Regions from separate parts of the Priestia sp. KCTC 13724 genome, predicted to be linked through region 3. Evidence: predicted binding sites of a transcription regulator. Region 3 holds the regulator's gene; each other region holds the start of a gene.
What was found. The regulator Rex, encoded in region 3, represses fermentation and respiration genes when NADH is low (regulators of the CRP and FNR family bind a similar motif). The targets are predictions, from matches to a motif close to TTGTGAAATATTTCACAA.
Positions count from the first base shown of each region.

Region 1: a site for Rex is predicted at 2,912-2,929, ahead of AC1UFB_RS13615 (helical membrane plugin domain-containing protein). Genes of this name have one in related genera too.
Region 2: a site for Rex is predicted at 2,846-2,863, ahead of AC1UFB_RS14090 (L-lactate dehydrogenase). Genes of this name have one in related genera too.
Region 4: a site for Rex is predicted at 2,103-2,120, ahead of AC1UFB_RS06760 (AtpZ/AtpI family protein). Genes of this name have one in related genera too.

Region 1 is NZ_JBXDLD010000091.1:76,132-82,097, forward strand. It holds gene AC1UFB_RS13595 (cobyrinic acid a,c-diamide synthase CobB) at 1-1,373, opposite strand, end outside; gene AC1UFB_RS13600 (IDEAL domain-containing protein) at 1,664-1,861, opposite strand; gene AC1UFB_RS13605 (ammonium transporter) at 2,182-2,493, opposite strand; gene AC1UFB_RS13610 (hypothetical protein) at 2,493-2,705, opposite strand; gene AC1UFB_RS13615 (helical membrane plugin domain-containing protein) at 2,998-3,432, shown strand; gene AC1UFB_RS13620 (NAD(P)/FAD-dependent oxidoreductase) at 3,479-4,657, shown strand; gene AC1UFB_RS13625 (amidohydrolase family protein) at 4,693-5,937, opposite strand.
Region 2 is NZ_JBXDLD010000100.1:9,319-15,284, reverse strand. It holds gene AC1UFB_RS14100 (DUF2798 domain-containing protein) at 1-144, shown strand, start outside; gene AC1UFB_RS14095 (L-lactate permease) at 178-1,749, opposite strand; gene AC1UFB_RS14090 (L-lactate dehydrogenase) at 1,799-2,740, opposite strand; gene AC1UFB_RS14085 (YycC family protein) at 2,998-3,141, opposite strand; gene AC1UFB_RS14080 (glycerophosphodiester phosphodiesterase) at 3,243-3,971, shown strand; gene AC1UFB_RS14075 (DUF2627 domain-containing protein) at 3,986-4,246, opposite strand; gene AC1UFB_RS14070 (sigma 54-interacting transcriptional regulator) at 4,392-5,966, shown strand, end outside.
Region 3 is NZ_JBXDLD010000082.1:24,116-30,081, forward strand. It holds gene AC1UFB_RS12155 (CPBP family intramembrane glutamic endopeptidase) at 34-765, shown strand; gene AC1UFB_RS12160 (YdiK family protein) at 762-995, shown strand; gene tatC (twin-arginine translocase subunit TatC) at 1,026-1,787, opposite strand; gene AC1UFB_RS12170 (twin-arginine translocase TatA/TatE family subunit) at 1,803-1,985, opposite strand; gene AC1UFB_RS12175 (redox-sensing transcriptional repressor Rex) at 2,018-2,662, opposite strand; gene abc-f (ribosomal protection-like ABC-F family protein) at 2,938-4,878, shown strand; gene tsaD (tRNA (adenosine(37)-N6)-threonylcarbamoyltransferase complex transferase subunit TsaD) at 5,000-5,966, opposite strand, start outside.
Region 4 is NZ_JBXDLD010000045.1:33,700-39,665, forward strand. It holds gene AC1UFB_RS06755 (S8 family serine peptidase) at 1-2,010, shown strand, start outside; gene AC1UFB_RS06760 (AtpZ/AtpI family protein) at 2,330-2,551, shown strand; gene AC1UFB_RS06765 (ATP synthase subunit I) at 2,558-2,941, shown strand; gene atpB (F0F1 ATP synthase subunit A) at 2,948-3,661, shown strand; gene atpE (F0F1 ATP synthase subunit C) at 3,753-3,965, shown strand; gene atpF (F0F1 ATP synthase subunit B) at 4,085-4,597, shown strand; gene AC1UFB_RS06785 (F0F1 ATP synthase subunit delta) at 4,594-5,139, shown strand; gene atpA (F0F1 ATP synthase subunit alpha) at 5,155-5,966, shown strand, end outside.

The sequences.
Region 1 (5,966 bases), on a different contig from region 3:
TCGCTTCTTTCTCTTTTAAATTTTTCACATTTGTTTATCCAGTTTTCAACAAGCTCCGTTGATGATCCGAAATGAAAGTGCGTATAGCCTGCAACAAGATTCTCTTTTAAATAGCCTTCATCTTTTACCCCTACCATACTTGTTGTCTGATAAGCGTGTGGAAGCTTTTGGGCTGAATGAAAAGTTGAGTAATGAAACTCATGCCCTCTTGCTTTTACGCCGCCTTCTAATAAAAAGTTGCCTTTAGCACCTTCAATTTCTCTGTAACCAAGCGCAGCAAGCTGCGTTTGCATATGTGCCTCTCCAGGAATGATGCCAACCATTTCAAACTTTTCTTTATCTGTCGTGACGATTGCTTCGGTTAAATACATAAACCCTCCGCACTCTGCTAACGTCGGTGTTCCACGATGAATTGCTTGCTTAATAGACTCTTTCACTTCGTTTTTATCAGCTAACTCTGCTGCAAACTCTTCAGGAAACCCCCCTCCAATATAAAGACCATCTATATTATTAGGAACCTCTTCACCTTGCAATGGTGAAAAATAAACAAGTTTCGCACCTTTTGCTTTTAATAACTGTAGATTTTCTTCATAATAAAAATTGAAGGCTGCATCTCTTGCAACAGCAATTTTCACTTTAAAAGGTATTTGAGGCGAAAAGATAGCAGTATAACCTTTAAGAGTGGGCGCCTTAGAAAGCTCATAAATTTTTTCTACATCAATCGTTTTTAAAATGGCTTGACTTAACTCATGAAAAAAGGGTTGCAAGTCACCACGTTCTATTGAAGGGATAAGGCCCAAATGTCGTTCCGGCATAGAGAACTGTTTGTATCTTGGCAAGTAGCCTACAACTGGAATTCCGCACTCCTTCTGAACCGCTGCTTGAATTAGTTGAAAATGCCCTTGACTGCCGACTCGATTTGCAATAACGCCTACGATGTTGACTTCTTCTGAAAGAAGCTGAAAGCCTTTCACAATTGCAGCAGCACTTCTTGCCATTCCAGAGCAGTCAACAACTAAAATGACGGGGCTGTTTGTTAAAATACTAAGCTCAGCGGTGCTTCCATGATTGCTGGTTGGTGCTTTTCCATCATAAAAGCCCATCACTCCTTCTATAACTGATATATCAGCTCCATCGCTCGCATGATTCATAATTGCTGCTATCATCTTTTCCTCAAGCATCCAGCTATCAATGTTCCTTGAAACCCTTCCCGTAACAGCTGTATGATACGTTGGATCTATGTAGTCTGGTCCGCACTTGAAGCCCTGTACAACATAGCCTTCTTGACGGAGTGCTCCCATCAATCCAATTGTAAGAGTCGTTTTGCCTACTCCGCTTTCAATTCCTGCAATGACTATTCTTCGATTAGACATGCAATCTCCTTTCTTCTTGCTTATGTAATGTGCAATATCCTACTATACCTATCGTGATAATCCTTCACATAGTAGCTTATATTACTGAATTTTTCAACTCCTTTTAACGGAATATAAAAAGCTGCAGGCGCTTAGAATGTCTAAACGACTGCAGCTTTTTTACTTTTATTATCCTTATACTGCTGACAACCTTAGTCTAGCATCATTAAAATAAACAACTTCCGAGTTTGATGCATTAAAATCGTTCCTGTATAGTAGAGGCTGAACTACTTATGTCTCAGCCTCATCTATTAAGAAATACTCTTTAGCTGATCGGTTAGTTTAAAGAAATCTTCTTTGCTTTTCTTTTCTAATGACTGGTCGATTTCTTTTTTCAATTTCGCTTTTTGAAAGTCTGCAATAACTTTATCTAAGAACATTTCGGCAATTAGGGAATCTAACACTTTCACATTCGATTTCGGCGACGAATTCAGCAAATTTTTCTTCATAAGAAATCAACTCCTTGTCTTTTTTATACTATAACATAAATTTTCTGACTTTTCAATCATTTTGTAGGAATTAGAAAAATTCTTCTTTTTTTACACATAAAAAGAAGCTGGGACATACCAAAATAATTTCTTCTCACAGACGAATGATAACTGTTCTACCATCGTTAGGTTGGAAGAATAAGTTTACTCCATTACGCTACAGAAATTCGCTTTTTTTAATTGTCTTTGGAACCAACAAAAAATATCCGAACTATCAAAAGTAGTTAACTCGCAATAGTTCGGATAGATTATTGACTGAAATACTTATGTCTCAGCCTCTTTTATTTTTGTTCTGTTTGTTCGTACTGGTTATAGTATTCAATAAATTCATGAGACTGATTGGCAGCTATAATACCGTGGTAGCTAATATCTAACCCTACTTCTTCCTCTTCCTCTGTGGAGCGAAGCGGTACAAGTAGCGCAATTGCTTTTAAACCAAACCACGTTGCTATAAAGCCCCGCGCGGACAATGCTACTAAGCCAATGAACTGAATCCCTAGTAGCTCAAAGCCGACTTCCATTAATAGAATCATAGCAGCCGTTAGTACCACCCACGTTGTATTGACGCCCAAGCTAAGTTCTTCAATCCCCATTATCTTTCCTCCATTCGCGATAAACCTTCTACAATCGCTGATGTTAAAACGATTGCCTCGATGACAACCTCTTGTGTTAGCAGTTCAAGCACACGTTCAACTTCACGAATTTTCCCTTTAAACTGCTCAATTTTACGAAACCTGTCCTTTACATGGACCATATACTTTTCACGATTAATTTCAAATATAGCTGTTTGGTATAGTTCATTCATGACCTTCACGTCATATCTTCTCACATCGAATGTTATGTTTTAGATTGTATGTGAGAATCGATAAAATCGTCAATCTAAAAATCGGAATTTATTCTTATTTTCTGAATAAACAGAGTTCATTTCCGATAAATGCATCGTTCGACTCTTTCTTAGGTTTTTCCACCAAACCGGTTGCTTTTATAAGGCAATAAATTTACAATAGATAAATGTGCAGGACTTCACAACAAAACTAGAAGTCTAGCAGCTAAAGTGTCTACATATGCAACAATATACAGCAAAGGAGGACGTTCTTATGTCTCAATCAACTATCCAAAAGCCGGCTGAAGAAGCGATTCAAGCTAAAGGTGCAACTCAATCAGATGTACTTGATCAATTGCTAAAACCAGAAGTTCAAGAATCATTAACAGTTCTTGTTGACAACTTACCAAAGCTAACTGAAATGGTAACTGTATTAACAAAAACGTACGACTTAACACAGTCTCTATTAACAGATAACGTGTTAAAAGAAGATTTACTTGCTGGTGCTAAAGAATTTATCGAACCAATTGAAGGAAAAGTGAAAGATCTTGCTGCTTCAGCAATCGAAGCAAGTGATCGTGCGGAAGCTAACCAATCAACAACTATCGGTTTGTTTGGTTTATTACGTATGCTCAAAGATCCACAAGTTCAAAAACTATTCCGCTTTGCGCAGGCTTACTTAGAAGTAACAGGCGAAAAACAAAAATAATAACAATCTATCATTTTATAAAGCACGAACGGAGGATCGATCTACTATGTCAAAACATATTTTAATTTTAGGTGGCGGCTATGGTGGTCTACTAACAGCCCTAACAGCTCGTCAACACTTAAGTGCATCTGAAGCAAAAATTACAGTAGTAAACCGTTTTTCTACTCACCAAATCATTACTGAACTGCACCGTTTAGCAGTAGGTGGACTATCTGAACAAGCAGTAGCTCTTCCATTAGAAAAGTTACTAAAAGGTAAAGATGTAGAATTAAAGATTGCTACAGTAAAAGAAATTTCACCAGACCAACGTGAAGTGGCATTAGAAGACGGAACAAAATTAAGCTATGACTACTTAGTAACTGCATTAGGTAGTGAAACTGCTTACTTCGGCATTCCAGGACTAGAAGAAAACAGCTTTGTGTTGAAATCAGTAAATGATGCAAACCGCCTACGTGCACACGTAGAAGAGCGCATTGTTGAATTTAGCAAAACAAAAAATAAAGCTGACGGAACAATCGTTGTCGGTGGTGGCGGTTTAACAGGTATCGAGCTTGTAGGTGAATATGCTGACCTTATGCCAAGCCTTTGCCTAAAACACGGTATTGATCCAAAAGATGTTTCTCTATACTGTGTAGAAGCTGCTCCAACTGTTCTTCCTGGTTTCCCAACTGAACTAGTAGAACGCGCTCAATCAAGCTTGGAAAAACGTGGCGTAACATTTGTAACAGGAACTCCTGTTACAAAAATGGATGCTACAACAGTTGAGCTTAAAGACGGTAGCAAAATCGAAACAAAAACAATGGTATGGACTGGCGGAGTTCAAGGTAACTCAGTAGTTGCTAACTCTGGTATCGAAGTAAACCGCGGTCGTGCTCTTGTGAATGAATTCTTACAATCTACTTCTCACGAAGACATTTTCGTAGCTGGTGATAGCGCGGTTGTTATGGGGCCTGAAGGACGCCCTTACCCACCAACTGCACAGCTAGCTTGGCAAATGGGAGAAGTTATTGGCGTGAACTTAGCAGTAGCTATTAAAGGTGGCGCAATGCACGGGTTCTCTCCAGTATTCTCTGGTACATTAGGAAGCCTTGGACGTAAAGATGCAATTGGTACAATCGGCGGAAATAAAACGCAATTAAAAGGTTTGCCAGCGTCTCTAATGAAAGAAGCAAGTAACGTTCGTTACTTGTCACACATCAAAGGTTTATTTGCTCTAGCATATTAATACAGAAAAGCCAACGCAGACACGCGTTGGCTTTTTTACATAAGTTGCAAAGAACACCCCCACTTCGTATAAGCCGGAATCGTTTCAGCTATAACTTTCCCTCTTCTGATTACATATCTAGGCACCGACTGGTTAAGCATAAGCTCACGAATCGTCCGCTCCTCAAAAAGTAAAAAATTAGCTTCACTTCTTTCTTGAATTCCATACGCTTTGCCTTTTCCAAAAGCAGCGGCTGGTCGTTCTGTAATCATGGATAAAACCCTTTTCACTGGTTCTTCTCCTGTCATATGAGCTAAATGCGCTCCCATAAAAGCGGCTCTTAGCATATTTCCGTCTCCGAAGGGATAAAAAGGAGTCTGAATATCGTCATGAGCAATACAAATATTAATATTTTTGGTATCTAATTCTTTCACCCTGGTAATTCCTGTCGCTTTAGGATATGCATCATTTCTTCCTAGCATCGAACTGTTAATAAGTGGACAACTAACAACGGTTAAACGAGCTTTCTTTATAGCCTCCATTACTGATTCAGCATATTTACTTTCATAATAAGCCAGCGCATTTACGTGGCTGACTACAACCCTACCTTCAAACCCATTTTCAATGGTTAAATTCGCTACTTCTTGTACAAATGTTGAGCTCACTTCGTCTACTTCGTCACAAAAAATATGAATATAGCTTCCATACTCTTTGGCGAGACTAAAACAGTATTCCAAAGAGCGCACCCCTTCTTCTTGACTACTTTCTAAATGTGGCACAGCACTTACTGCGTCAGCTCCCATTTCAAGTGCTTTCCGCATTCGCCCCTGATTTTCAAAGCACTTCCACAACCCATCTTGCGGAAAAGCAATAATTTGTAAATCGATAATTTGTTCATACACTTTTTTTATTTGCAGAATAGCTTTTAAAGCCGTTAAATCATCATCAGATATGTCCACTGCTGCTCGAACACTTAACACCCCATGCTTGATGTACATCTTTAATGCTTGTTCAGCCCTCTCGTTCACGTCCTTGATGGTAAGACTTTTTTTCCGTTTGTTCCATATTGAAATTCCTTCTTGTAACGTACCGGTTCGATTAAAGCTTGGCCAACCTGCAGTCAAAGCGGTATCAAAATGAGTATGCAATTCTACGAAAGGAGGAATAACTATCCCCCCTTTGGCATCTATCACTTTCTTTCCATCTACTAGATCTTTTGTTATATGCATAAACCTTCCATTCGATACTCCAATATTTACAACTTCCACTGCGTGTAACAACCGAGCATTTTTAATGGCCATATCATACAATAGAATCTTCCTTTCTACTA
Region 2 (5,966 bases), on a different contig from region 3:
ATGTCAACGTGGTTAAAAATCTGGTCTGAAGCTTTTGTATGTGCTTTTTTTGGTTCGTATTTCTTTCCAATTGGAATCAATAAACTAATGAGCAAAATTCAGTTTGTGGAAGAGTCTCTGAATCGTAGTGGAAAAGAAATGTAAAAAGATCCTCGGCTTGAAAAGCCGAGGATCTTTTTATTGAAGAAGGGATAAGATAAAAGTCCAAATACAAACAAATAAAAGTAAAGCGAGGCTGTAGCGAAGCGTCATCTTGGTTAACTCAGCTTCTTTTCCTGTTTGACCAACTGCTGCTGTTGCAATAGCAATTGACTGCGGGGATACGAGCTTTGCCATGACTCCTCCAGCTGTGTTGCTAGCAACTAGCATAGAAGGGTTTGTTCCAATTAAAGATGCGGCCGTTGTTTGGATTGGAGCAAACAGCGTGTTGTTATTCACAACAGATCCCGTCATAAAAACACCAATCCAGCCGAGAACAGGGGAGAACAAAGGGAAAATTTGACCTGCTTCGGCTACGGCATTCCCAAGTGCCATTGTTAAGCCACCATATGTCATTAGTTTAGCGATGCTGATAACAGCACAGATCATCCCAATAGGAATGATAAATTCTTTGATTGTCTTTCCTAGAAGTGCTATGCTCCGAGAACGGTTAATGTTTTTCGTTGTTAAAACAGTCGTTATAGCAGCAAAAAGGATGGCCGTTCCTGTTGCTCCAATGAAATCAATTGAAAGTACAATAGGTGTTCCAGGAGCATTAAAAGTGAAAACAAAAGGTGATAACAGGTTTCCTGGTTGGAAAAGAGATTTGAAAACAGGAAGGCTCCAGATTAGTACAAATCCTGTTAACAAATAAAAAGGTGACCAAGAAAGAATAACTTCTTTTACTGGATATTTTCTCACAGTAGGGGCTTGTCCATTTAGCAAGAAAATACGCTTTGGCTGCCATTTACGTAAGAAAAGAGCAAGTGCCCCCATTGCTAAAAGCGCAGGAATAATATCAGCAAGCTCTGGCCCAATTAGGATGGTCATAGCGGCTTGTGCACTAGTATAAATAAAAGATGTGACCAAAATAGCAGGGAGCGTTTCTTTAACTCCTCGCCATCCATCAATTAAAAAGATAAGTAAAAAAGGAATCGTAAAGTTAATGAAAGGGAGAGTTAAAGCCGTTTGCACCGATACATCCATGGCACTTACGTTCTCTAACTGAAAAGTATCAACAATCGCTACTGGAATCCCAATGGCGCCAAATGCACCAGATGCTCCGTTCGCGATTAGGCAAAGCATAGCTGCTTGAAGTGGCTTAAAACCGAGTGAAACAAGTAGTACGGCGCAAATTGCAATTGGCACACCAAAGCCTGCAGCTCCTTCTAAAAAGGCATTAAAGCAAAAGCCGATGAGCAATAGCTGAAGTCGCTGATCGCTGGAAATGTTAATAATACTACCTCTTAAAACATCAAATTTTCCAGTTTCAACGGCAATTTTATAAAGCCACACAGCCATAATAATAATATAGCCAATAGGCCAGATACCTTGAACGAACCCTTGAATAACGCTGCCGAATGCATGCGTAGGTGAAAGGTCAAAAAAGTAAATAACAAGAAAGAGCGTAATACCCAAGTTTAACAGTGCTGCATAAATTCCTTTCATTTTAAAAAGGGTCAAACATATTAAAAATGAGATAATGGGAATAGCTGCAATAAGTGCTGAAAGCGTAAGGTTTTGAAATGGATTATACGTATCAACAAGCATATGAATGGCTCCTTTAGAAAGCGAGAAAGCGAACTTTCTCGCTTCCTGCTTAGTTTGGTAAAGAGAAAAATGGCTGCTGAATTTCTTTTAACGTTTGAATAGATTTTGAGAATTTTTCATGTTCGGACTTATCTAACGGAAGTTCTAAGACTTTCTTTACACCTCCACGGTGAATGATACTTGGAACACCTACATAAATATCATGTTCACCATATTCTCCGTCTAGATAGGCTCCTACTGGAAGGACAACCTGCTCATTTCTCAAGATGGCTCTCGTAATTCTAGCTAATCCCATTGCGATACCATAATAAGTAGCACCTTTTGATTTGATAATTTCATAAGCCGCATTTCGTACTTGAACAGCAATTTCTTCTTTTCGTTCTGATGATAGCTGATCTGCGATTGGTGTTCCAGAAATGTTAGCGCCACTCCAAACGGCAAGCTGAGAATCTCCGTGTTCTCCAATGATATAACCGTGGACGCTCGTTGGAGCTGCGCCAAGCTCTTCACTGAGGAGATGACGGAAACGAGCTGAGTCAAGGATGGTGCCTGAACCAATCACGCGTTCCTTTGGAAGTCCTGAAAATTTCCATGTGGCATAAGTAAGGATATCAACTGGGTTTGTCGCTACTAAAAAAATACCATTAAATCCAGAGGACATGACTCCATTCACGATGTGTTCAAAGATTTTGACATTTTTATGAACAAGGTCAAGTCTTGTTTCTCCTGGCTTTTGAGCTGCTCCTGCACAAATTACGACAATAGCAGCATCTTTGCAATCATCGTACGTTCCAAAAGAAATGCGCATAGAGCTTGGAGCATATACGATACCGTGAGCTAAATCCATTACATCACCGCGTGCTTTTTCTTCGTTTAAGTCAACTAACACTAACTCATCGCAAATACCTTGGTTCATTAATGAATAGGCATAGCTTGCTCCAACTGCACCTGTACCTACTAACACAACTTTGTTTCCTAATGTCATTTCCATAAGAATGCCTCCTCAAGCAAATAGTATGTGAAATATTTCACATAGTTAGATAAATAAAAAACAAATCATCTTTAATTTTTTGTAATCATTTCGGCGAATTAGATATTGTGAAGTATTTCACAATTAGATAATAACACTCGCTTTTTCATTTTGCAATAATAAAATATCATTTTTGTTAAAAGTTAATTAAATAAAAAAAGACCTTCTTAAAAGGCCTTTCTTATCTTGGATCGCTCCATAATACCAGTGATCTATCATTAGCTCTTGTCGTCTTCTTTATCCAGCTGAGCAAGCTTTTGCAATAGGATATGCTGGGGCATGTGCATAAGTTGTTCTAAAGGAACGTTTAGTTTTTCAGCTAGTTTGACAGCCGTATCAGGTGAGATTTGTAATGGTCTCATACATATCAACTCCTATTCTCTTGTAAAATATATGTGTAAGCATTATGATAAATTGCAACTACCTTGTTAATCATAAGTCATAATGAAGGGATTGAGCAAGTATGCGTATTATGGGTCACAGAGGAGCAGCAGGGACGTTTCCTGAAAATACAATGATTTCGTTTGAAGAAGCAATCAGAGTAGGAGCAGATGGAATTGAGCTTGATGTTCATATGTCCAAAGACGATGAGCTCATGGTTATTCATGATGAAAAAGTTGATCGTACAACAAATGGTAAAGGGTATATAAGGGACTTTAATTATAAAGAATTAAGAAGCCTTGATGCGAGCTATAAATTTAAAAAGAAATACGGCGCGTGTCAAATACCTACGTTAAAAGAAGTACTAGCTTGGGCTTCTAATCAACAGTTTTCTGTTAATATTGAATTGAAAAACAACTTGTTTGACTATCCTTATTTAGAAATGAAAGTACTGGACCTTATTTACTATTATAAAATGAAAGACCGTATCATTATATCTTCATTCAATCATAATAGCTTAGCGAGAGTAACATCTTTTGATTCAGCTATTGAAACCGCTATTTTATACTCATACCCAATGTTTGAGCCTTGGATTTATGCTCAACACCTTGGTGCTAGAGCACTTCATCCAAATTATCGTACGGTTAATCAAGTAAACGTAGCTGCTTCCAAAGACTATCGTATCCCTGTGCGTCCATATACGGTGAATGATGTGAAGCTAGCGAAACAGCTATACGGATATGGCTGTGAATCCATCATCACTGATTATCCTGAGAAGATGGTTAATGAATTTGCTAATAAACGTATGTAAAAAAAGAAGCATCTCTATTTTTTTGATAGAGATGCTTCTTTTTTTTGCTGAAAGCGAGGTTGAACTTTTTGACGCTTTCGATCTCGATGAAGAATAAAACCTGCTACAAATCCTAAACCAATTACAAAAAATAGTAACCCTACAGTGAACTGAAGCATTAAGGATGAAAAAGGCGGCTGTAAAATGCCAAACACCATATCCCTCATTAATTTAATGCCATAACCTGCTAAAACTCCGGGAATTAATAAAATGAGCAATGCAATAATCCTCATCATAGTTAGGAAATCCTTTCCTGGTTTGTCTTACTTAAATGATAAAACAGCAAAAAAAATTGTCAAGACTGTTTAAAGTTTTATATGATAAAGTGGTGCAAGAAGTTGCAGAGTATTTTTCCGTTTTAAATGAAAAAGGTGAAAAAATATGCAAACTGTGTTGATTATTGGTGCTAACACGGGTGGGTTGGCCGTATTAAAGATGATTGAAGAAGCGGAAGGCGTAAAGGTAGCTGGAGTAGTAGATGTTAACTCTGAGGCGCCAGCGATGAAGTATGCAGAGCAATTAGGGATAAAAGTGTCCACAAGCTGGTCATCTTTTCTTCACCAAGGTGTGGATGTGATTGTAGATGCGACTGGAAGTGAACGTGTCTTTCAGGAATTACATAAGCAAAAACAAAGTAATACGCTGTTGATTCCAGGATCAGTTGCTAAAATGATGGCTAGCTTAATGGAGCAAAAAGAAGAATTAATTGAGCGGTTAACGCATGAATCAGATAAATATAACCTGATCTTTAACTCTACGCATGATGCAATGATTGTTGTAGATAAAGAGGCAAAAATAACCCTCTTTAATAAAAGTGCTGAACGAATTACAAACTTAAAAAGTGAAAACGTCATTGGAAAGCATATTCATGAATCCATTCCAGCGAGTGAGTTACCAACGACTTTACTGACAAAACGGACGGATTATAATCAAGAGTTTACCATTACGAACAGTCATAAAGTAATTACGTCACGCATTCCTATGATTAATGAAAAAGGAGAATTATTTGGAGCGTTTTCTGTTTTTAAAGATATTACAGAAGTGGTGAATTTAGCTGAGGAAGTAACTAATTTAAAGGATATTCAAACAATGCTTGAAGCAATCATTCAGTCATCAGAAGAAGCCATTTCAGTTGTGGATGAAGAAGGTGTTGGGTTATTAATAAACCCTGCTTATACAAAAATCACGGGACTTCAGCGCTCAGATACTATTGGGAAGCCGGCAACCACAGATATTTCTGAAGGAGAAAGCATGCACATGCAGGTGTTAAAAACAAGAAGAGCTGTGCGCGGTGTCAGCATGAAAGTGGGACCGAACAAAAAAGATGTTGTTGTAAACGTTGCTCCGGTTATCGTGGATGGTAAGTTAAAAGGGAGCGTAGGCGTTATTCACGATATCTCAGAGATACAGCAGCTTACGACGGAATTAAACAGAGCGCGCCAAATTATTCGTACGCTAGAAGCGAAGTATTCATTTGCTGACATTATTGGTGAATCTGAAGAATTTTTGTTAGCCATTGAACAAGCAAAACTAGCAGCTAAAACGCCTGCAACGGTTTTGCTGCGCGGAGAGTCTGGAACTGGAAAAGAGCTGTTTGCCCATGCTATTCATAATGCAAGTGAACGAAAGTATAACAAATTTGTACGCGTAAACTGCGCTGCGTTATCGGAATCTCTTTTAGAAAGCGAGCTCTTTGGTTATGAAGAAGGAGCGTTTTCAGGTGCTAAGCGGGGTGGCAAGCGCGGGTTGTTTGAAGAAGCGAATAACGGAAGTATTTTCTTAGATGAAATCGGTGAATTATCAGCACATATGCAAGCAAAACTATTACGAGTGCTACAAGAAAAGGAGCTAGTACGAGTGGGGGGGACCAGCTCTATTCCTGTAAACGTGCGAGTGATTGCGGCAACGAATGTGAATTTGGAACAAGGGATTGCCGACGGAACAATTAGACAAGAT
Region 3 (5,966 bases):
TACATAAAAAACCTTTTAAAGGAGTATGAAAGATTGGAAAAGCGCTATGGTTATATCGTACTGACTTATATCATCATGCAGTTTTCTAGCATTTTAGGCATTCCGTTATTATTATCCCTCGGACTGTTTAATGACGAACCCGTTGGAGTAGCTAAACAGCTTGCGATGACTTATTGGACAATTATCAGCTTTAGCTTGGCTTTAGTAATTGTACTTTTGTTGTTAAAGCGTGAAATGTCAATGAGACATGAACATGCTGGCTTACCAACAGCTATATTCTGGTCAATCTTTGGCATCTTTTTAGCAATGGCTTCTCAATCTGTGGCTGCCATGATTGAAATGAACTTATTGGGTATTGAACCTGGTTCTGAAAATACGGAAATGATCTTGAATTTAGTGAAAGTTACGCCTTTATTAATTGTTGTCACATCCGTTATTGGACCAATTTTAGAAGAAATTATCTTCCGAAAAATCATCTTTGGTTCTCTATATCGTAAATATAATTTCTTTATTTCAGCCTTTATTAGTTCACTTATATTTGCAGCAGTCCACTGGGATTTCGAACATTTATTAGTTTACACGGCTATGGGATTTGTATTCGCGTTTTTATATGCAAGAACGAAGCTGATTATTGTTCCAATTATAGCTCATGTCTTGATGAACACGATTGTTGTGTTAGTTCAAACGATTTTTGCGGATGAAATTATTGAAATTCAAAAACAGGCTGAACAGCTACAGTTTATTATTAAAGGACTTGGTTTATGAATAACATCCCTCTAACCAGAGGATTTATCTACTTAATTATAGGAATCCTCTTTACGTATTTAGCTATTTTAAGCGTCGATACCACCGTATGGACCTTACCAACTATCTTGTTTGCCTTAGTCGCTGCTTTTGATTTTCGCTTTGCGATTCGAACCTTTTCATTGCACCGCAAGATTAAAAAGCTTCAGGAGCAATATAAAAAGTCAAATAGCAACGATTCTCAGAAATAAAAAGGCCCCTTACAACAGGGGCTTTTTTTGTTATTCAGAAGAAATTCCAACGGCTTCTTCATATTGTTGTCTATGTTTCAGCATTTTACGATAGGAAATGCGAGAAATAATAATGCTAATTTCATAAAGGATGAATAAAGGAATTGTAACCATTAGGTGTGATAACAATTCTGGAGGTGTAATAAAAGCCGCTATGACTAATAACACAAAATAAGCGTACTTCCGGATACTGCTTAAGAACTGTGGCGTCACAATACCCAGTCTTGTTAAAAACATAATGACAACGGGTAATTGAAACAATAGACCAAATGGTAGCGTAAGCTGAAATAAAAATGAAAAATATTCATTGATACCAATAACTTGGTTAACATCTAGCTTATCCGCTATTCGAATCATAAACTCTACTACAAAAGGAAAGAGAACAAAGTAAGCAAACGAAATACCAGTAAGAAATAGGATAATTGAAATTGGAATGTATCCAAGAGTTACTTTTCGCTCTTTATCATACAAGCCTGGACTTATAAATGCCCATAATTGATAGAGCGCAATAGGAGCAGAAACAACACATCCAATTACAAACGCAAACTGCATATAAATCTTAACCGGATCGGTCAATTTAAATGCGTTCATTGTTAGCGAGCTTGCCTCGTCTGCTGATTGTAGATAAATAATAACGCGATCCGCTAAGAAAAAACCGCCAATTGTAGCAATAAAAAAGAAAAAGACGACGATTAAAATCCTTTTTCGCAGTTCACCAATGTGATCATATACAGACATTTCTTGTTCGTTCATATGTCAATCATTCCTCTATTGATTTCGTTCTTTCTTCTTGCCCTCGTCTTCGTTATCTTCCATTATTCCTTTAGTGGCACTTTTAAACTCCCTTAACGTGTGGCCTACAGCTCGACCAAGCTCGGGAAGCTTCTTTGGTCCAAAAACTAAAAGTGCAAAAATTACAATTAAAATCACACTACCTGCACCTAATCCCATGGTTTCCCCTCCTTTATTACATATATATTCTATTATATATTATTTTCAGGGTAATTTTTCAAAAAGTAAACCAGCGACTGAAGCTCTACGGCTAAATCAATGTGATGCAGACGAATAGAGCTTGGCACATTTAAACGGGCAGGGGTAAAATTTAAAATACCTTTGATTCCGCATTTGACTAAGCGGTCCGTAATTTGCTGTGCCACTGTAGCTGGAACCGTTAGGATCGCAACAGAAATATCTTCTGTCATATGTTCTTCAAGCTTATCTAAATGATAAACAGGTACGTCTCCAACGTGAGTACCCACCTTTTCTTCAATAACATCAAAAGCAAATTCAATTTTTGTATTGTTATTCTTAATGAAATTGTAGTTTAAAAAAGCTGTTCCAAGATTACCAACACCAATCAGAGCAACTTTGGTTACTTCATCTTGATCTAATGTTTTGCGAAAAAAACTTAGTAAATAATTGACGTTATAGCCATATCCCTTTTTACCCAAGGCTCCAAAATAGGAAAAATCGCGACGAATTGTAGCGGAGTCTACTTTCACCGCTTCGCTTAATTCTGCTGACGATACACGTTGCTTACCAGAAGCATGTAGATTTTTAATAAAACGATAGTATAGCGGCAACCGCTTTGCTGTAGCTTGTGGTATTTTTAAGTTTTCTGTATTCATCTTGTGCCCCCTTAATTACGATAGATATAATGGCTATCGTTCAGATCTCCGCTTGACTTAGCAAGATTCTCTTTTTAAATTAGATAGCGCTTCCATTAAGTGAACCTTCTATTCACTCATGAACAGTAGTCTATAGTTTATTTTAACACAGTCTATGTGGTAATAATGAATTCTACACATAATTTTGTGGAAATGCTTATGACATGCACCTATTCATACTTCTGTCTTAAAAATATGTTAAAATACACTATGTCGAAATGAGTAGAGGTGAAACGATGATTATTCTACAGTTAAACGGAATTACGAAATATTACGGGGCAGACCCGATTTTATCAAATATAAAACTTGAAGTTCAATCTAAAGACCGCATTGCACTAGTTGGTCGAAACGGAGCGGGAAAATCAACGCTTCTAAAAATTATTTCTGGTGAACTTTCCTACGACAGTGGAGAGATTATGAAGCCAAAAGAAACAACGATTGACTACATGGGACAGGATACAGTGTTAGAATCCACTTTATCTATTTGGGACGAAATGTTAACCGTCTTCAAGCCATTGCAAAAAATGGAGAAAGAACTAAGAAAGCTTGAAGAAAAAATGGGAGACCCTTCTTATCAGCAGGATTCCAACAACTATGAAAAGCTTTTAAAGGAATACGATCAGCTTCAAATTTCCTTTAAAGATCTAGGCGGATACCAATACGAAGCTGACATTCGTTCAATCCTGCACGGGTTTCGCTTTTCAAACTTTGATTACTCCACCCCTATTTCTACACTAAGCGGTGGGCAAAAAACACGACTGGCTCTAGCTAAGCTGTTATTAACTAAACCTGATTTGCTAATTTTAGATGAGCCTACCAACCATCTTGACATTGAAACATTGGCTTGGTTAGAGCAATTTTTACAAAATTACGATGGCGCTATCCTAATTGTCTCCCATGATCGCTACTTCCTTGATAAAGTGGTTACACAAGTCTATGAAGTAAGTCAAAAAACCACCTATAAATATCCTGGTAACTACTCAAATTATTTAACACAAAAAGCCGAACGCTATGAGCGTGAGATGAAGCAATTTGAAAAACAGCAGGATGAAGTAGCAAAGCTTAATGATTTCATTCAAAAAAATATTGCTAGGGCTTCAACAACAAAGCGAGCTCAAAGCAGACGTAAACAGTTAGAACGCATGGAGCTAATGGATCGGCCAAACGATGGTGAAAAAGGTGCAAGCTTTTCCTTTGATATTGAACGGCAAAGCGGAAATGAAGTATTAAAAGTTGACAACCTTTCCATTGGATATGAAGAAAATCAGTTTATTGTAAAAAACATTAACCTTCGTGCTACTCGTCAAGATAGCATTGCCCTAGTAGGTCCAAACGGGATTGGTAAATCTACTCTGTTAAAAGGCTTAATGAATAAACTTCCTTTTGTTTCAGGAGAAATCCAATTCGGTTCTAATGTAACAGTAGGCTATTATGATCAAGAACAGGCAAACTTGACGTCTAACAAAGCCGTACTCAATGAATTATGGGACGACTACCCTACTACTACCGAAAAAGAAATTCGAACTGTGCTCGGTAATTTTTTATTTTCAGGCGACGATGTCTTAAAGGTTGTTTCCACACTAAGTGGTGGAGAAAAAGCAAGACTCGCCTTAGCAAAACTGATGATGCAAAAAGCAAACTTTTTAATTCTAGATGAGCCTACTAACCACCTTGATCTAGATAGTAAACAAGTATTGGAGAATGCATTAATCTCTTATCCAGGTACACTTTTATTTGTTTCCCATGACCGTTACTTTATCAACAGAGTTACCAACAAGGTTATCGAATTGTCTCCAGAGGGAACAACAGAGTTTTTAGGGGACTATGACTACTACGTTGAGAAAAAAGCAGAAATGGAAGAAAGAAAAGAGCTTGAAGCAGCAAATATGGCTCAGGAACTATCTGTAGGGAAAAGTGACAAAACGTCATATATACAAGATAAGGAACAAAAAAAGCTTCTAAGGCAGCGAAAAAGAAGAATTGAAGAGATTGAAGAACGAATTGCTGAAGTGGAAGCAAAATTAGAGCAAAATGAAGAGCTTTTATGCGACCCAGTAATTTACCAAGATCATGAAAAATTTCAGCTTTTAAACAATGAGAACCAAACTTTTCAACAAGAGTTATCCACATTAATGGAAGATTGGGAAGAACTTCAGCTAAGTATTGAGGAAAGCTAACAGTTTATACACAAAAGAAGCCCATACACCTTTTGGTGATGGGCTTTAATATATGCATTATCCACAGTTAATTCTAATTTGATTGAAAATTGTGGATAACCACTATATTATCCACAATCCTCTATTCTAGCACTAACCCAGGATTCGCATTTAATGCCATGGTCGCTCTTCTATCTTTACGATATAAAACGCTGGCTGCTGCTCCAATCATAGCAGCATTATCCGTACATAAAGAGAGTGGTGGAATAACTAACTCTACATTAGAGTACTTTTCGAATCGTTGCTGTAGAGCCTCTCGTAACCCTTTATTTGCGGCTACCCCACCGGCTAACAGCAGTTGATTTACGTTATATTCTTGAACAGCTTTTTCTGTTTTTGTTACCAAAACATCAACTACGCTAGCTTGAAAACTAGCTGCTAATGTTTGTGGATTAATATCTTCACCTTTTTGTTTCGCGTTATGCACAGTGTTGATAACTGCTGATTTTAAACCACTAAAACTAAAATCATATGAGCCATCTTCCAACCAGGCACGCGGTAGATCAATTAAGGGTTCACCCTCTTGAGCTAGACGATCGATATGAGGACCGCCTGGATATGGTAACTGTAGCGTACGTGCTACTTTATCGTATGCTTCACCAGCTGCATCATCTCTTGTTTCACCAATGACTTCAAAACGAACGTGCTCTTTCATGTAGACAAGTTCTGTATGTCCACCCGAAACAACTAATGCTAGTAACGGAAATTTTAATGGCGTAATAAGTTGATTCGCATAAATATGTCCCGCAATATGATGTACAGGAATTAAAGGCTTCTGATGAGCAAAAGCTAACGCCTTAGCTGCGTTGACACCAATTAATAATGCTCCTACTAATCCTGGTCCTTCTGTTACCGCAATTGCATCAATATCATCAAATGTCATATTGGATTGATGTAGAGCTTCTTCTACAACTATTGTGATTTGCTCAACATGATGCCGTGAAGCAATCTCAGGTACAACTCCCCCAAAGCGTTTATGGCTTTCAATTTGAGAGGCTACTACATTTGCAACAATTTCTGTACCACCTCGAATAATCGCAACAGCCGTT
Region 4 (5,966 bases), on a different contig from region 3:
GTGAGCATTAACCACGAGTTTCGGGAGGTATTTACAGGGCTCTCCGTATCGGGGACTTTATATGACTTACAAAGACTTCGAGAAGAACCTTATATTGATAGTTCGCATGCTTCTGTTTCGTATCATGCAAAAAATGAAGGAAGTGCATCCTACATTGGCAGTGAAAAGGTAAGGGGCATGTTTGATAAGAAAAACCAGCGCTTGACGGGTCGAGGGATAAAGGTTGGAATAATTGATACTGGAATTGACTTTAATCATCCTGATTTAAAGTCAAATTATCGAGGTGGCTATGACGTTGTGGACCAAGATTATTCTCCAATGGAAACAGTAAGCAAGCAAGGAGAACCTACGCTTCATGGTACCCATGTGGCCGGTATTATAGGAGCAAACGGGAAGATGCGCGGAGTAGCACCCGAAGCTGAAATTTATGCCTACCGAGCCCTAGGTCCGGGTGGGTCTGGCTCGTCTGAAAATGTTATTCTAGCTGTTGAAAAAGCAATTCAAGATGGGGTCGATGTCATTAACTTATCGTTAGGAAATGACATTAATGGTCCAGATTTACCTACAAGCTTAGCGTTAAATAAAGCTGTTGAAAAAGGGATTGTAGCAGTAACTTCTAGCGGTAATTCAGGGCCTGGTTTGTGGACCGTAGGCTCTCCTGGAACGGCTCAACAAGCTATTTCGGTTGGTGCTTCAGTTTCTCCGACACGTATTCCATTTATAAAAATGGAAAAGTTATCACAGCAAATTTCTCTATCTCCTTTACCAAATGCCGCGAAGTGGGATATTGATCAGACAATTGTATTAACGGACGCAGGAAGCGGAAGGGAAGTGTCATATTTTGGAAACAAAGTTGTCCTTATGAAAACGGGAGAAATCTCTCTGTCGAAAAAAATCAGTAAAGCTGAAAAAGCTGGAGCTAAAGCTGTAATTGTATACCATGCTATTAATGGAGTGGTAGACGAGAGTGTAAGTGAATCGTTTTCAATTCCAGTAGTGATGGTTTCGAGTGATGTAGGAGAATCCATAAAGAAAGAAATTCAAAAAGGGAACGTGTATGCATTCGCTTCTATGAAAACTGTAGAAGACATCATTACTCCTTTTAGCTCCAGAGGTCCAGTTACGAGCACCTGGGATATCAAACCTGATGTGGTAGCACCAGGTTACCAAATTAGGAGTACGGTACCGAACGGGTATGAGCCTTTAAATGGAACAAGCATGGCAGCACCTCACGTAGCGGGAGCCTGTGCGTTACTTTTACAGGCTCACCCCAATTGGTCTCCAGAACAAGTAAAAGCGGCACTTATGAGTACGGCAAAGCCAATTCGTAACTTAAAGGGTGAGCTCTATCACTCGTATGAACAAGGAGCAGGAAGAATTCAAGTGGAACGTGCTGTAAAGGCAACAACGCTGTTATCACCTAGCACGCTGTCGTTTGGAGTTTTTGAAGGACAAAGTAACAAAAGGATTAAAATGCGTATTTTTAATGAGGCGAATTACAAAAACGTTTATCATGTTACGCCTCCAACAAAAACGTTTGGAGAAATTTGGAGAGTGCCGCTTTCTTTCACATTGAAGCCGAAAGAAACGAAGACCATTGCAGTTGATCTTCAGGTAAACAGCCATCAAAAGAAAAAAGGCATATATGATGGGCGTTTAGAAATTCGTGATTCACGTGAAACAATATCAATACCCTATTTGTATATGGTTGAAAAGCCAAATTATCCTCGTGTTATGGGACTACAGGCCGTACAGGGAAGTGACGAAAAAACGTATCTATACGAATTGTTTTTGCCTGAAGGAGCAGATGAATTTGGCATTGCTGTTTATGACATAGACACCCTTCGGTTTGTCTCTTATTTAGATGTAGATAAAAAACTAGAAAGAGGGATGTTAAAACGGAAAATTCAGCTGCAGGAAGAGTTGCCTAAAGGTGAGTATAAAGTGTTCGCATACGCTAAAAAAGATGGTAAAACAGAGGTAGCAAACGCAGGGCTAGTAATTGAGTAAAAGGGCGTAAAACCAAGGTTTTACGCCCTTTTACATTGTTCTTATTTAAATATGAAATATGTGTGGCAAAAATGTGAACATCCCTTTTTAGATTGTGAAGTTTTTAGCTTAAACACATTGACATTAAATATGCGCTATTGTATGCTAACAATGGATATAAATGATAAGGTTTTCAACACTTGAAAATCAAGGTTCGCTTGTGTTTTTGACTAACTGTTTTTAACTTTTTTTGGTAATTTATACATAAGCTCGCATATTTTTAGAGTAGAGTATGTAGATTTTTTTGAAAAAAAGGATTTACCAAAAAGGGGTTTTCTAAATGACTAAGCAAAAACGGCATTCATTACAAGCGATTGCATTGATGTCCACCATTCTTTCTCAGTTAGCAGGTTCCGTATTAATCGGTCTATTTGGTGGCAAATGGATTGATGGAAAAGTTGGGACTGAGCCACTTTTTTTAGTTTTAGGCCTTCTTTTAGGGCTTGCAGTTGGCGTCTATGCCATGCTGCGTACAGTCCGACAATTTTTTTCAGGAGATTAATAATCCATGCAAGAATTGCAACATTTATTTCCAAGACTTCGATCCTACATATTTTATTTACTAGCACTATACGTTCTCGGATGGGGATTTACTCCGTATCAAACCGTGTTTTTAGGCCTGATTTTAGGTACAGCACTCAGTTTGTATAACCTTTGGGTTTTAGTAAGAAGGGCTAAACAGTTTGGACAAGCGCTGGATGAAGGAAAACGACCTCGTTCAGTAGGAACATTTGCAAGGTTTGCAACCGCTGCTCTAGCAGTTGTAATTACAATCTCTTATCCAAATACTTTTCATATTATTGGTGTAGTTATGGGATTAATGACATCCTATCTTGTCATTATCATAGATTTAGTTGTTCAAAATATACGCAGGAGATGGGAAGAGAGGTGAATATAGTTGGGTCATGAATCACCAACTCAAGATTTCTTTGGTCTTACGTTTAATCTCAGTAACATGTTGATGATTACCGTGGCGTCAGTCATTGTGTTTTTAATTGCAGTTTTATGTACTCGTACTTTAGCAATGAAGCCTACAGGTATGCAAAACTTCCTGGAATGGGTATTAGACTTTGTAAAAGGCCTCATTAACAGCACAATGGATTGGAAGACGGGTGGTCGTTTCTTAACATTAGGTGTAACGCTACTAATGTATATCTTTGTCGCCAATATGTTAGGATTACCATTTGCCGTTGTTGTCGATCACGAATTATGGTGGAAATCACCGACTGCTGATCCGACGATTACATTGACTCTAGCAGCAATGGTCGTTGTCTTATCACATTATTATGGTATTAAGATGAAGGGATTTGCAGAATATGGTCGAGATTACTTCAAACCAATGCCTTTTCTATTCCCATTAAAGATTATTGAAGAGTTTGCAAATACGCTAACGCTTGGTCTACGTCTTTTCGGGAATATCTATGCAGGAGAAATTCTGTTAACTTTATTAGCAGGGCTTGCTACAAGTGGTACTGCTCTTGGATTATTTGGGGCAGTTGTGCCAACATTGGCATGGCAAGGCTTCAGTATTTTCGTAGGTGCAATTCAAGCTTTTATCTTTACAATGTTAACAATGGTTTACCTGGCACACAAAGTGAGTCAAGACCATTAATTTATAAAACCTTCGCTCAAGCTTTACCCGTTTTGAGCGAGTTTAAAACATGTTGAAAAAATTCTATTTCACTAAGGGAGGACTTTATAAAATGGGTTTATTAGCAGCTGCAATTGCAATTGGTTTAGCGGCACTAGGTGCTGGTATCGGTAACGGTCTTATCGTATCAAAAACAGTAGAAGGTATCGCTCGCCAACCAGAAGCACGTGGTACATTAACAACGACAATGTTCATCGGGGTTGCATTAGTAGAGGCGATTCCTATTATCGCTGTAGTAATCGCGTTCATGGTTCAAGGTCAATAATCAGTAACTTAAAACGTTTAAAAGTGGCGAAGATCATTCGAAAAGAACCTTCGCCATTGCTTTATGTCTTTAATGAGCAAAATCATAGATGTTAAGTCTTTGAAGGGAGTGAAGCAGCCGTGTCAAATACGTTTGTATTAGGAGCATCAGGCTTTAACGGTGGAGATATTTTATTCCAATTAGTAATATTCCTTATCTTGCTAGCATTGTTACGTAAGTTCGCGTTTGGTCCAGTAATGGGTATCATGAAACAGCGTGAAGAGCATATTGCAAGTGAAATTGATTCAGCTGAACAGCAGAATCAACAAGCACAGAAGCTTGTTGAGGAGCAGCGCGAGCTGTTAAAACAGTCTCGTGAAGAGGTTCAAGTTTTAATGGAAAACGCAAGAAAATCTGCTGAAGAGAAAAAAGAAGAAATTGTTGCTGCTGCGCGTGAAGAGTCTGAGCGTTTAAAAGCATTAGCAAAACAAGAAATTCAGCAAGAAAAAGATCAAGCAGTTACTGCACTTCGTGAGCAAGTTGCATCATTATCTGTATTAATCGCGTCGAAAGTGATTGAAAAAGAATTGTCAGAGCAAGATCAAGAGAAGTTGATCAATGAGTACATTCAAGAAGTAGGGGATGTACGATGAGTCAGTCGGCAGTCGCGAAGCGTTATGCATTAGCTCTTTTTCAATTAGCTTCTGAAAAGCAATCAATCGATGCTTTACAAGAAGAGTTAGACGTAGTGGAAGCAGTTTTCGCTCAAAACGATGATTTAATTGAAGTGTTAACGCATCCAAAAATTTCAACCAACCGAAAAAAAGACTTAGTTCGCCAAACTTTTTCAACGTTGACAGAAACGGTTCAAAATACGCTCCTTTTATTATTAGATCGTCATCGCATCCAAGTAGTAGGGGAGATTACTCGTGAGTATCGTGCTCTTGCAAATGAAGCACGAGGTGTAGCTGCAGCTACAGTATACTCTGTAAAAGCATTATCTTCAGATGAAGAGCGTGCTATTTCTGAAACATTTGCACCAAAAGTAGGAAAGCATTCATTATATATTTCAAATGTAATCGATAAGAGCCTAATCGGCGGCGTGAAGCTTCGCATCGGCAACCGTATTTATGACGGAAGTATTTCCGGAAAATTAGAATCGGTACATCGCGAACTTCTTGCACATAGATCGTAGATAGGGGTGAAATTCATGAGCATCAAAGCTGAAGAAATTAGTGCGCTGATAAAACAGCAAATTGAAAACTATCAGTCTGAGATTAAAGTGAGTGATGTAGGTACTGTTATCCAAGTTGGGGATGGTATCGCACGTGCTCATGGCCTCGACAATGTCATGGCTGGAGAGTTAGTTGAATTTTCAAATGGTGTCATGGGTATGGCACAAAACTTAGAGGAAAACAATGTCGGTATCGTTATCTTAGGACCTTACACTGGAATTCGTGAAGGGGATGAGGTACGTCGTACAGGAAGAATCATGGAAGTTCCTGTAGGGGAACAATTAATTGGTCGTGTTGTAAACTCATTAGGTCAACCTGTAGACGGCTTAGGCCCAATTGGAACAACAAAAACACGTCCAATTGAAAGCCAAGCTCCTGGCGTTATGGATCGTAAATCTGTACATGAGCCACTTCAAACAGGTATTAAAGCGATTGACGCTCTTGTACCAATTGGTCGAGGTCAGCGTGAGCTTATCATTGGTGACCGCCAAACAGGTAAAACATCTGTAGCAATTGATACAATTTTAAATCAAAAAGACCAAGATATGGTTTGTATTTACGTAGCTATTGGGCAAAAAGAGTCAACAGTACGTAACGTAGTAGAGACATTGCGTAAGCATGGAGCGCTTGATTACACAATTGTTGTAACAGCATCTGCTTCTCAACCAGCACCAATGCTGTTCTTAGCACCTTATGCCGGTGTAACAATGGGTGAAGAGTTCATGTATAACGGCAAACACGTACTTGTTATCTATGATGATTTAACAAAACAAGCATCTGCATACCG